DNA from 3 places in the Pseudoalteromonas sp. APC 3358 genome. Region 3 is predicted to be linked to each of the others. Evidence: predicted binding sites of a transcription regulator. Region 3 holds the regulator's gene; each other region holds the start of a gene.
The links. The regulator sigma-54, encoded in region 3, starts transcription at its own class of promoters, with help from an activator protein. The targets are predictions, from matches to a motif close to GTTGGCACGNNNNTNGNNT.
Positions count from the first base shown of each region.

Region 1: the regulator sigma-54 is predicted to act here: its motif matches at 1,443-1,461, upstream of glnA (glutamate--ammonia ligase).
Region 2: the regulator sigma-54 is predicted to act here: its motif matches at 1,505-1,523, upstream of fliS (flagellar export chaperone FliS).

Region 1 is NZ_JASDCE010000006.1:119,055-122,271, forward strand. It holds gene typA (translational GTPase TypA) at 1-1,009, opposite strand, end outside; gene glnA (glutamate--ammonia ligase) at 1,517-2,923, shown strand; gene QL995_RS11390 (DUF4124 domain-containing protein) at 3,037-3,217, shown strand, end outside.
Region 2 is NZ_JASDCE010000002.1:463,551-466,767, forward strand. It holds gene fliD (flagellar filament capping protein FliD) at 1-553, shown strand, start outside; gene QL995_RS04685 (hypothetical protein) at 698-1,009, opposite strand; gene fliS (flagellar export chaperone FliS) at 1,018-1,419, opposite strand; gene QL995_RS04695 (sigma-54-dependent Fis family transcriptional regulator) at 1,852-3,217, shown strand, end outside.
Region 3 is NZ_JASDCE010000002.1:80,225-83,441, reverse strand. It holds gene lptB (LPS export ABC transporter ATP-binding protein) at 1-595, shown strand, start outside; gene QL995_RS03035 (RNA polymerase factor sigma-54) at 665-2,164, shown strand; gene hpf (ribosome hibernation promoting factor) at 2,191-2,478, shown strand; gene ptsN (PTS IIA-like nitrogen regulatory protein PtsN) at 2,483-2,935, shown strand; gene rapZ (RNase adapter RapZ) at 2,954-3,217, shown strand, end outside.

The DNA.
Region 1 (3,217 bases), on a different contig from region 3:
CTAAACGTTCACGGATATTACGTGACGTTACAAACTTACCTTCTTTACCACAGAAAGGTGAGTTATTTACAGAGAATGTCATTGTTACAGTTGGCTCATCAACACTTAGTGGTGGTAATGCTTCAACGTTTCCTGGGAAACAAACTGTATCAGAAATCTTAAGCTCACCAATACCTGTTACAGTTACGATGTTACCAGCGTAAGCTCTATCAGTTTCGATACGTTCAAGACCTAGGTAGCTTTGTACTGCGCCAATTTTACCATTACGTGTAGTGCCATCAGCACTGATAATAGTAACTTGTTGGTTAGGAGCAACAGAACCACGTTTAATACGACCAATACCAACTACACCAACATAAGAGTTGTAATCTAGTTGAGAAATTTGCATTTGGAAGTCACCTTCAGGATCTGCATCCGGTGGTGATACTTCGTCAACGATCATCTTGAACATAGGTTCCATGTTGTCTGATGGCTCGTCTAAATCTAGTGTTGCCCAGCCGTTGATAGCTGAAGCGTAGATTACTTTAAAGTCTAACTGTTCGTCAGTTGCGCCAAGGTTGTCGAATAAATCAAAGATTTGATCCATAACCCAATCAGGACGTGAACCTGGCTTATCAATTTTATTGATAACTACGATTGGCTTTAAGCCTTGCGCGAATGCCTTTTGCGTAACGAAACGCGTTTGTGGCATTGGACCTTCTTGAGCATCAACAAGTAATAATACTGAGTCAGCCATCGAAAGTACGCGTTCAACTTCACCACCGAAATCGGCGTGTCCCGGAGTATCTACGATATTGATATGGTAGTCGTTCCAAGAGATGGCTGTGTTTTTAGCCAAAATGGTAATACCACGTTCTTTCTCAATGTCGTTTGAGTCCATCACGCGCTCTTCGTTACCGCCGCGTGTTTCTAATGTACCTGATTGCTCAAGTAGTTTGTCAACCAGAGTTGTTTTACCGTGGTCAACGTGCGCGATAATCGCTATATTTCTTAACTTTTCGATGCTCATATATTTACTCAGAGAAATTAAATTCTCAATGATCCTGCAAGATCTACGCACTCATCCACGCTTTCGCGAGATGTCCCAGCATAGGATTTAAAAGGGCGCATATTATCCCTCATTAATGACATGGATGAAAGTTTATCCAATACATATTTTAAAACTTTCTCAATACTTTTACTAAGTATCTGTTTTATATATGACAATTATATGAATTAAATTTCAATATTTTTTTGAAAAACAGTCTTTTTGGCTATTTTTCCGATCTTTTTGTTACTCTTTTACATTTAGGTTATGCTAATTTCAGCTGATTAAATTAACAACAAATTACGCTCTGTAAATTTTGCACTAAAATGGAATATTTACGCACCAATATGGTGCGTTTATATATTCCATTTTGATGCAATGATATTTTTTTAATTTATAAACAGCCAGTTACAATAATGGCACAAAATCAGCTTAGTAAATACCAAAGCAATTATGCAGCAATAACAAAACCCAATAGTTGGAGGACACATGTCACAATCGGTTTTAGATTTTATTAAAGAAAATGACGTCAAGTTCATTGATTTACGCTTTACTGACACTAAGGGTAAAGAGCAACATGTATCGATTCCTCATCACCAAGTTGATGAAGATTTTTTCGAAGACGGTAAAATGTTCGACGGTTCTTCAATTGCAGGCTGGAAAGGCATAAACGAATCAGACATGGTATTAATGCCAGTTCCTGAGTCAATCAAACTAGACCCTTTCACTGAAGAAGCGACATTAATTTTACGTTGTGACGTAGTAGAGCCTTCTACACTACAAGGCTATGAGCGCGACCCGCGTTCTGTTGCTAAGCGTGCTGAAGATTACATGCGTTCTACAGGCATTGCAGACACTGTTTTATTTGGCCCTGAGCCAGAATTTTTCGTATTTGACGATGTTAAATACAAATCAGATATGTCTGGTTCTATGTACAAAATTGATTCTAAGCAAGCTGCTTGGAACTCAGATAAAGAATATGCAGATGGCAACACTGGTCACCGTCCAGGTGTTAAAGGCGGTTACTTCCCAGTTGCTCCAGTTGATGACTTCCAAGATTGGCGTTCAGCTACGTGTCTAGTTCTAGAAGAAATGGGCCAAGTAGTAGAAGCACATCACCACGAAGTAGCAACAGCAGGTCAAAACGAAATCGCTACTCGCTTTAATACAATGGTATTAAAAGCGGATGAAATCCAAGAAATGAAATATGTTATCCATAACATGGCTCACTTATACGGTAAAACAGCAACGTTTATGCCTAAGCCAGTTGTTGGTGATAACGGTTCTGGTATGCATTGTCACCAGTCACTTGCTAAAGATGGTGTAAACCTTTTTGCTGGTGATAAGTACGGCGGTCTTTCTGAAGATGCACTTTACTACATTGGCGGCATCATCAAGCATGCTAAAGCAATTAACGCTTTTGCAAATGCGTCTACTAACTCGTACAAACGTTTAGTACCAGGTTTTGAAGCACCAGTTATGCTTGCATACTCTGCACGTAACCGTTCTGCATCAATCCGTATCCCAGTGGTTCCATCTGAAAAAGGTCGTCGTATTGAAGTACGCTTCCCGGATCCAACTGCTAACCCATACCTTGCTTTCTCAGCAATGCTTATGGCTGGCCTTGATGGTATCAAAAACAAGATCCATCCTGGCGATGCTATGGATAAAGATTTATACGACTTACCAGCTGAAGAAGCAGCAGAAATTCCAACTGTTGCAGCATCACTTGACGAAGCACTATCTGCACTAGATTCAGACCGTGAATTCTTAACTCAAGGTGGCGTTTTCACTGATGACTTAATCGATGCTTACATCTCACTTAAGTCTCAAGAAGTTGAAAAGCTTAACATGACAACTCACCCAGTTGAGTTTGAAATGTACTACAGCTGTTAATTAAGCTGTAAAAAATATGTGTGTTCTCAAGCCCGCTTTGCGGGCTTTTTTAATGGTAAAATTAGTCAATCTCCACTAAAGTTAAGTTACCGATAAAAATGCAGGGCTGCAGAGTGAATAACAAGATTTTATTACTATTAATTACTTTAGGATTAAGTAATTATGGTTATGCCGGTGAAACAAAAATATACGCTTGGAAAGATAAAAATGGCGTATTAGTGTTCTCAGACACCCCTCATAAAGGGGCCCAAGAGGTAAAGCTCACCAGCCAAGATCTTAATATGCCTGCAACAA
Region 2 (3,217 bases), 380 kb from region 3:
TAGTTACAATGAATTGTTAGAGCTCAGTAATAATTTAGGTGCCTCAAGTGAAGCTGGCGCTGGAGTTATGGCTGGGGATTCACTACTTCGAGGCGTTATGTCAAAGCTTCGTAGTGAAATAACTGAATCAATTGATTTAGGCGATGGTAATTCGTTATCACTTTCGCAATTAGGTGTCGAAACAGATCGCTACGGTGTTTTAACGCTAAATACAGAAACACTCGATGAGCAAATAGATGCAGATGTAAATTTAGTGCAGCAGTTTTTTGTAGGTGATGACGATGATGGTTTTGCTCAGTCGTTTGACGAACTAATGAGCTTTTATACAGATTCCAATGGTATTATTCAAAACAGAATTGACAGTAAAACAAATCAACTAGATGATTTAGATGATGATCGCTTGGACCTTGCCAGTAAAATGGAGTCGCTATCATCTCGACTATATGCTCAATATAATGCGATGGATTTATTAGTAGCGAGCCTTAATAACACCAGTAGTTATGTTCAAGCTCAGTTAGAGAACATGCCAGGCGTAGTTAGGCAATCAAATTAAGAGCTGAGTTAAAGGTATTACGAATCAATAAAAAACCGCTAAGTTTAAATTTAGCGGTTTTTTGTGTGTATTGCTCTTTAATTCAAATAGTAAGCTATAGCCATGTATTTAGTTAGAATAAAGGTAGTTTATTAAAACCATTTACTAGATGGCTTTATAAGCTTTTATCGCCTTACCAGACTTTTTATGTTTAATAATAGCTTTTGATGATTCGTTTTTTGCATTATTCGCTTTAACTAAAATGGTATTTATACGAAGCTGAATTAATTCTAATTGCTCTGCACTTGGGCCGTCGCTGCTTTCGCACCATTGCTTTAGTTCAACATTTAAAGTGTCTAAAAGAGGCTGAGCTTCGTCTGCATTATCATCATTTACTAACACTTCAATTTCACTAAGCAACGTTTGTATGAGCTCAGAGTAGTTCGTTAGTGGCTCTGAAGATGTTGGCGAGTCCATAATTTAAATTAAACCGCAGGGTTTCGTTGATCTAGTGGAATGTTATCCCAGCCTTCTTTAATTTCTTTAACAATACTTGATACTTCAATAATTGCTTCAATATCGTTGTTTATGTTCGCTTGCGTTAAACGGCGTTGGCAGTAATCGTAAAGTGCCAATAAATTGTTAGAGATACTAGGGTCTTGTTCTACTTCTAAATTAAGTGCGTCTTGCAGTGCACCAAATAATAAAACACAGGCTGAAATGTTTTCACCTTTTTTTTGTATTTCTTTGCGCTCAATAAACCCTTTTGTTGCTGCTAAGCGACCGATAATATTACTGAATATAAGGTTTATTTGTTCGTAAGGGGCCATTTCGGCAATACTACTGGCACGAACTTGACCGTATTTTTTTACTGAGACATGAGCCATGGGAAAATCCTAAAATTTAAAACGATAAAATTATGTGAAAGCTAATACAAAAAATTAATTAAGCTTTTATACTTTTATAAGAACAAAGCAATATTAATGCCAAGCATTTTCACTTATTTATATATCGGCATTTGTAACTTCAACTTAAATTTATAATTGAGTTTATTTACTAACAATAGCATTTTTATAGCCGAGTAAATTAATTATTAGAGCTAAGTTGTATTTAGGTAATCGTTAAGTAATCGCTGAGTAATAACTAAGTTAAAACTGCAACTCATACTTAATGATTAACTATTAAGTATGATTGACTTAACTAGCCCGTCTGTTTTTTGGCGTTTATGTCAAAAAACTGCCGCTATCACTTGCATCCATGCTGAACTGGCTTACAATTTAACTAATTATACAAATTAGTGAAAGTACGGCTCGCTAAATATGATCTTGATTTTAGATAATAATAACAACCGCGCAATAGGATTAAATGCTTCGCTTGGCTTTATTGGTGAAGCTGCTCAACTATTAAGCGAAGACTGCTTTGAACAAGAATGCAAAAAATATCAGCAGCAAGAATGCATGATTATTTTAGGAGCGTTGCAATCACTTGACCACGAAAGCTTAATTAAACGCTATCCAACCCTACCGTTTTTACTAATTGGCGAAACGCTAAAACCACTATTAAGTATAGCTAATGTAGTGGGGCTTATCTGTGAGCCATTTAATCACGAAGTGACAACTCAGTTACTCCACGATTGCCAGCAGTATCAGCGTATGTTGCCTAATGAGCATAAGCATACTAAACCGCATAAGATTTTTGATGGACTTGTTGGTGAAACAGAGGCCGTAAAAGATGTTCGCTTTTTAATTGAACAAGTGGCAAAAACCGACGCTAATGTTTTAATTTTAGGCGAATCAGGTACTGGTAAAGAAGTTGTTGCCCGTAATGTACACCTGCTTTCAAAGCGTATTAATGGACCGTTTGTACCAGTTAACTGTGGTGCTATTCCTGCAGAGCTGCTCGAAAGTGAACTATTTGGCCATGAAAAGGGCGCGTTTACTGGTGCTATATCGGCGCGTAAAGGGCGCTTTGAACTTGCTCAAGGTGGAACGCTATTTTTAGATGAAATAGGCGATATGCCACTGCAAATGCAAGTTAAGTTGCTGCGAGTATTGCAAGAACGCAGCTACGAGCGTGTTGGTGGCACCAAGGCTATTCAGGCTGATGTACGCGTTATTGCGGCCACGCATCGTAACTTAGAAACAATGATTGAAGAGGGGAGTTTTAGGGAAGATTTATATTACCGCTTAAATGTATTTCCTATCGAAAACCCATCGCTGAGTGAACGTGCTGATGATATTCCGCTGCTTTTAAAAGAGTTAATGCGCCGTGTTAACGACCAAACAGGTTCTACCGCTAAGTTTACTGAGCGCGCAGTTGAGAGTTTAAAAGAACATGCTTGGCCTGGTAATATTCGTGAGCTTGCTAATTTAGTGGAACGTATGGTTATTATGTTTCCTGAAAAAGTGGTTGATATTCCCGACTTACCTAATAAATATCGTTACATTGAAGTTGAAGCATACGAGCCAGAATACCCTGAAGAGTTAATGGAAAAAGACGCCTTTAACGACATATTTAGCACAGGCTTTAGTGATTACGAAAGTGAGCCAGACGCTGAGTTTAGCCAAACGGGTAGTGGGCTATTGCCAGATGATGGTATTGAACTTAAAGATTATTTAGCCGAGCTCGAAATAAGCTTAATAACCCAAGCGTTAGAGCGCTATGATTACGTTGTAGCGCGCGCTG
Region 3 (3,217 bases):
CACGTTTTATATGATAGTAGGACTTGTACCTAGCGACAAAGGTAAAATATCGATAGACGATAACGATATTACTCTTTTACCTATGCATAGTCGTGCTAGATTAGGCATTGGCTACTTACCGCAAGAGTCTTCAATATTCAGAAAGCTGACTGTTTATCAAAACTTAATGGCCATTTTAGAAACGCGCAAAGAGTTAAATAAACAAGCTAGAGAAGACACTCTCGATAAATTATTAGATGAATTTAGCATACAACACATTCGTGATAGCCAAGGTATGGCATTGTCGGGTGGCGAACGTCGTCGTGTTGAAATAGCACGTGCGCTGGCAGCAGATCCTAAATTTATATTACTGGATGAACCATTTGCAGGTGTTGACCCGATTTCGGTATTAGATATAAAGAAAATAATAGAACATCTTAAAAATCGTGGGATTGGTGTATTAATTACCGATCATAACGTAAGAGAAACCCTTGATGTTTGTGAAAAAGCCTACATTGTTTCTCATGGGGAGCTGATTGCATCAGGTACTCCAGAACACGTATTAAATGATAAAACAGTACGCGATGTTTACTTAGGCGAGCAATTTAGGCTGTAACATTTACGCCATGTCTTTAAGCATCTGCTAGTATTAATTATAACAACATAAAAGGATTGTTAGAGATACATGAGGCAATCACTACAGCTGCGCATGGGCCAGCAACTTACAATGACTCCACAGCTGCAACAAGCTATTCGTTTGTTGCAACTCAGTACATTGGATCTCCAGCAAGAAATACAAGAAGCTCTCGACAGCAACCCGCTATTAGAGGTTGAAGAAGCAGACTATTCAGAAGACGCTGCAGGTAAAAACGAGCAAAAAGCAGATACAGATGACATAACTGTTAGCGCATCTGCCGATGATGCTCCAAGCGAATACGAACAAGATAGTGGTGAAGCACTTGCAAAAGACACGCTAAGTGACGACATGGCTATGGATGTTAGTTGGGATGAGTACATGAGTGCCGCTCCAGCAGCATCATCGGGTCCGATGCCTGAAGACGAATCAATATACCAAGGCGCCTCTACTGAAACGCTCCATGAGTATCTAATGTGGCAGTTACAACTAACGCCATTTAGCCCTACAGACGAAGCTATTGCTATTGCTATTGTAGAAGCCGTCGATGATTCAGGTATTTTAACACTAAGCTGCGAAGAGATTTTAGAAAGCTTTAATCAAGAAAACGAAGATGATAACGAAGTCGAACTTGATGAAATTGAAGCTGTATTAAAACGCATCCAACTGTTTGATCCTGTTGGTATTGCTGCACGTAGTTTACAAGAGTGTTTGTGTATTCAGCTTAACCAGTTTGATAAAGAAACACCTTACATTAATGAAACAAAAATGATTTTAACCGAGCATATTGATTTATTAGCTGCTCGTGACTATCGTACATTAATGAAGAAAACTAAGCTCAAAGAAGAAGAGCTTAAAGAAGTAATGACATTAATACATACTCTTAGCCCTAAACCTGCAGATACTATTGTAAGAGAAGAATCTGAGTATGTTATTCCCGATGTGTCAGTTAAAAAAATTAAAGGCCGCTGGGTTGTTGAGTTAAACCCAGATAGCATGCCTAAAATTCGTGTTAATAGCCAATACGCTGCAATGTCTCGCACTGTAAAATCCAGTGGTGACAGCCAGTTTATTCGCTCGCATTTACAAGAAGCTAAATGGTTTATTAAAAGCTTAGAAAGTAGAAACGACACGCTATTAAAAGTAACAAATTGTATTGTTAAGCAACAACAAGGCTTTTTTGAACACGGTCCTGAAGCCATGAAACCAATGGTTTTAAATGATGTTGCTGAAATGGTAGAAATGCACGAATCAACAATTTCGCGCGTAACAACCCAAAAGTATATGCACACACCCCGTGGTATATTTGAGCTTAAATACTTTTTCTCAAGCCATGTAAGCACCGAAAACGGTGGTGAATGTTCATCTACAGCAATCCGTGCGCTTATCCGAAAATTAATCGCAGCAGAAAACTCAGCAAAACCATTGAGTGATAGCAAAATAGCGGATATATTGGCTGAGCAAGGAATTAAAGTAGCGAGACGTACAATCGCAAAATACCGCGAATCTCTGGCTATTCCACCGTCAAATCAGCGTAAAAGTTTGATTTAAGACGCAAAAAAAAGAGGGTAATGCTTATGCAACTAAACTTAACTGGTCGTCACGTAGAATTAACCGATTCACTAAGAGACTATATTAATACCAAATTTGCGAAGCTAGAAAGACACTCTGATCATATTAATAATGTTCATGTCATTCTCGATGTAGAAAAATTAAATCAAAAAGCAGAAGCCACCATACACGTAAGCGGTGCTGAGCTATTTGCCTCTACAGAACATCAAGATATGTATGCCGCCATTGACTCGTTGATCGACAAGCTCGATCGACAAGTAATTAAACACAAAGAGAAGCTTGCTCGACACTAATATGATGAAATTAAGCTCACTTATATGCCAGGACTGCAGCAAAGCTGCGGTCCTTTTTAATAGCAAAAAAAGAATTTTAGAGTTCATTAGCGAACTTGCTCACGACAAACTTCCGTATTTACCGCAACAAGATATTCTTAATGCTTTAATGAGCAGAGAAAAATTGGGTAGTACAGGTATAGGGCGTGGCATTGCCATTCCTCATGGAAGAATGAGCGGTGCAGAAGAGCCTTTGGCTTTAGTACTCGTTAGCGAAACTCCAATAAATTTTGATGCAATCGATAATCGCCCTGTTGATATTTTCGTTGCACTCATCGTACCAGATGGCGATAACCAGCAGCACTTAAAGACTCTAGCAACCATTGCTGATAAACTAAACAACAAAGATTTTTGTAAACAGTTACGCAGTGCAAAATCAGATGCTGAGCTTTACCAAGTTATTGTCAATCAATCATAGTTTTATAAAGGGTGTTAAATGGAGTTAATTATCATAAGCGGCCGTTCTGGTTCTGGAAAGTCGGTTGCTTTACGCGTTGTAGAAGATTTAGGTTATTATTGCGTAGATAATATTCCAGTTAACTTGCTTCCTTCATTAGTTCGCAGTGTGTCTGATAGCTACGATAAAATTGCTGTTAGCATTGATGTGCGTAACATCCCTAAACAACAAGATGAATTTAACGATATTCTTGAATACTTGCCAGGCTTTGCAAACCCTACGTTATTTTATTTAGATAGCGAC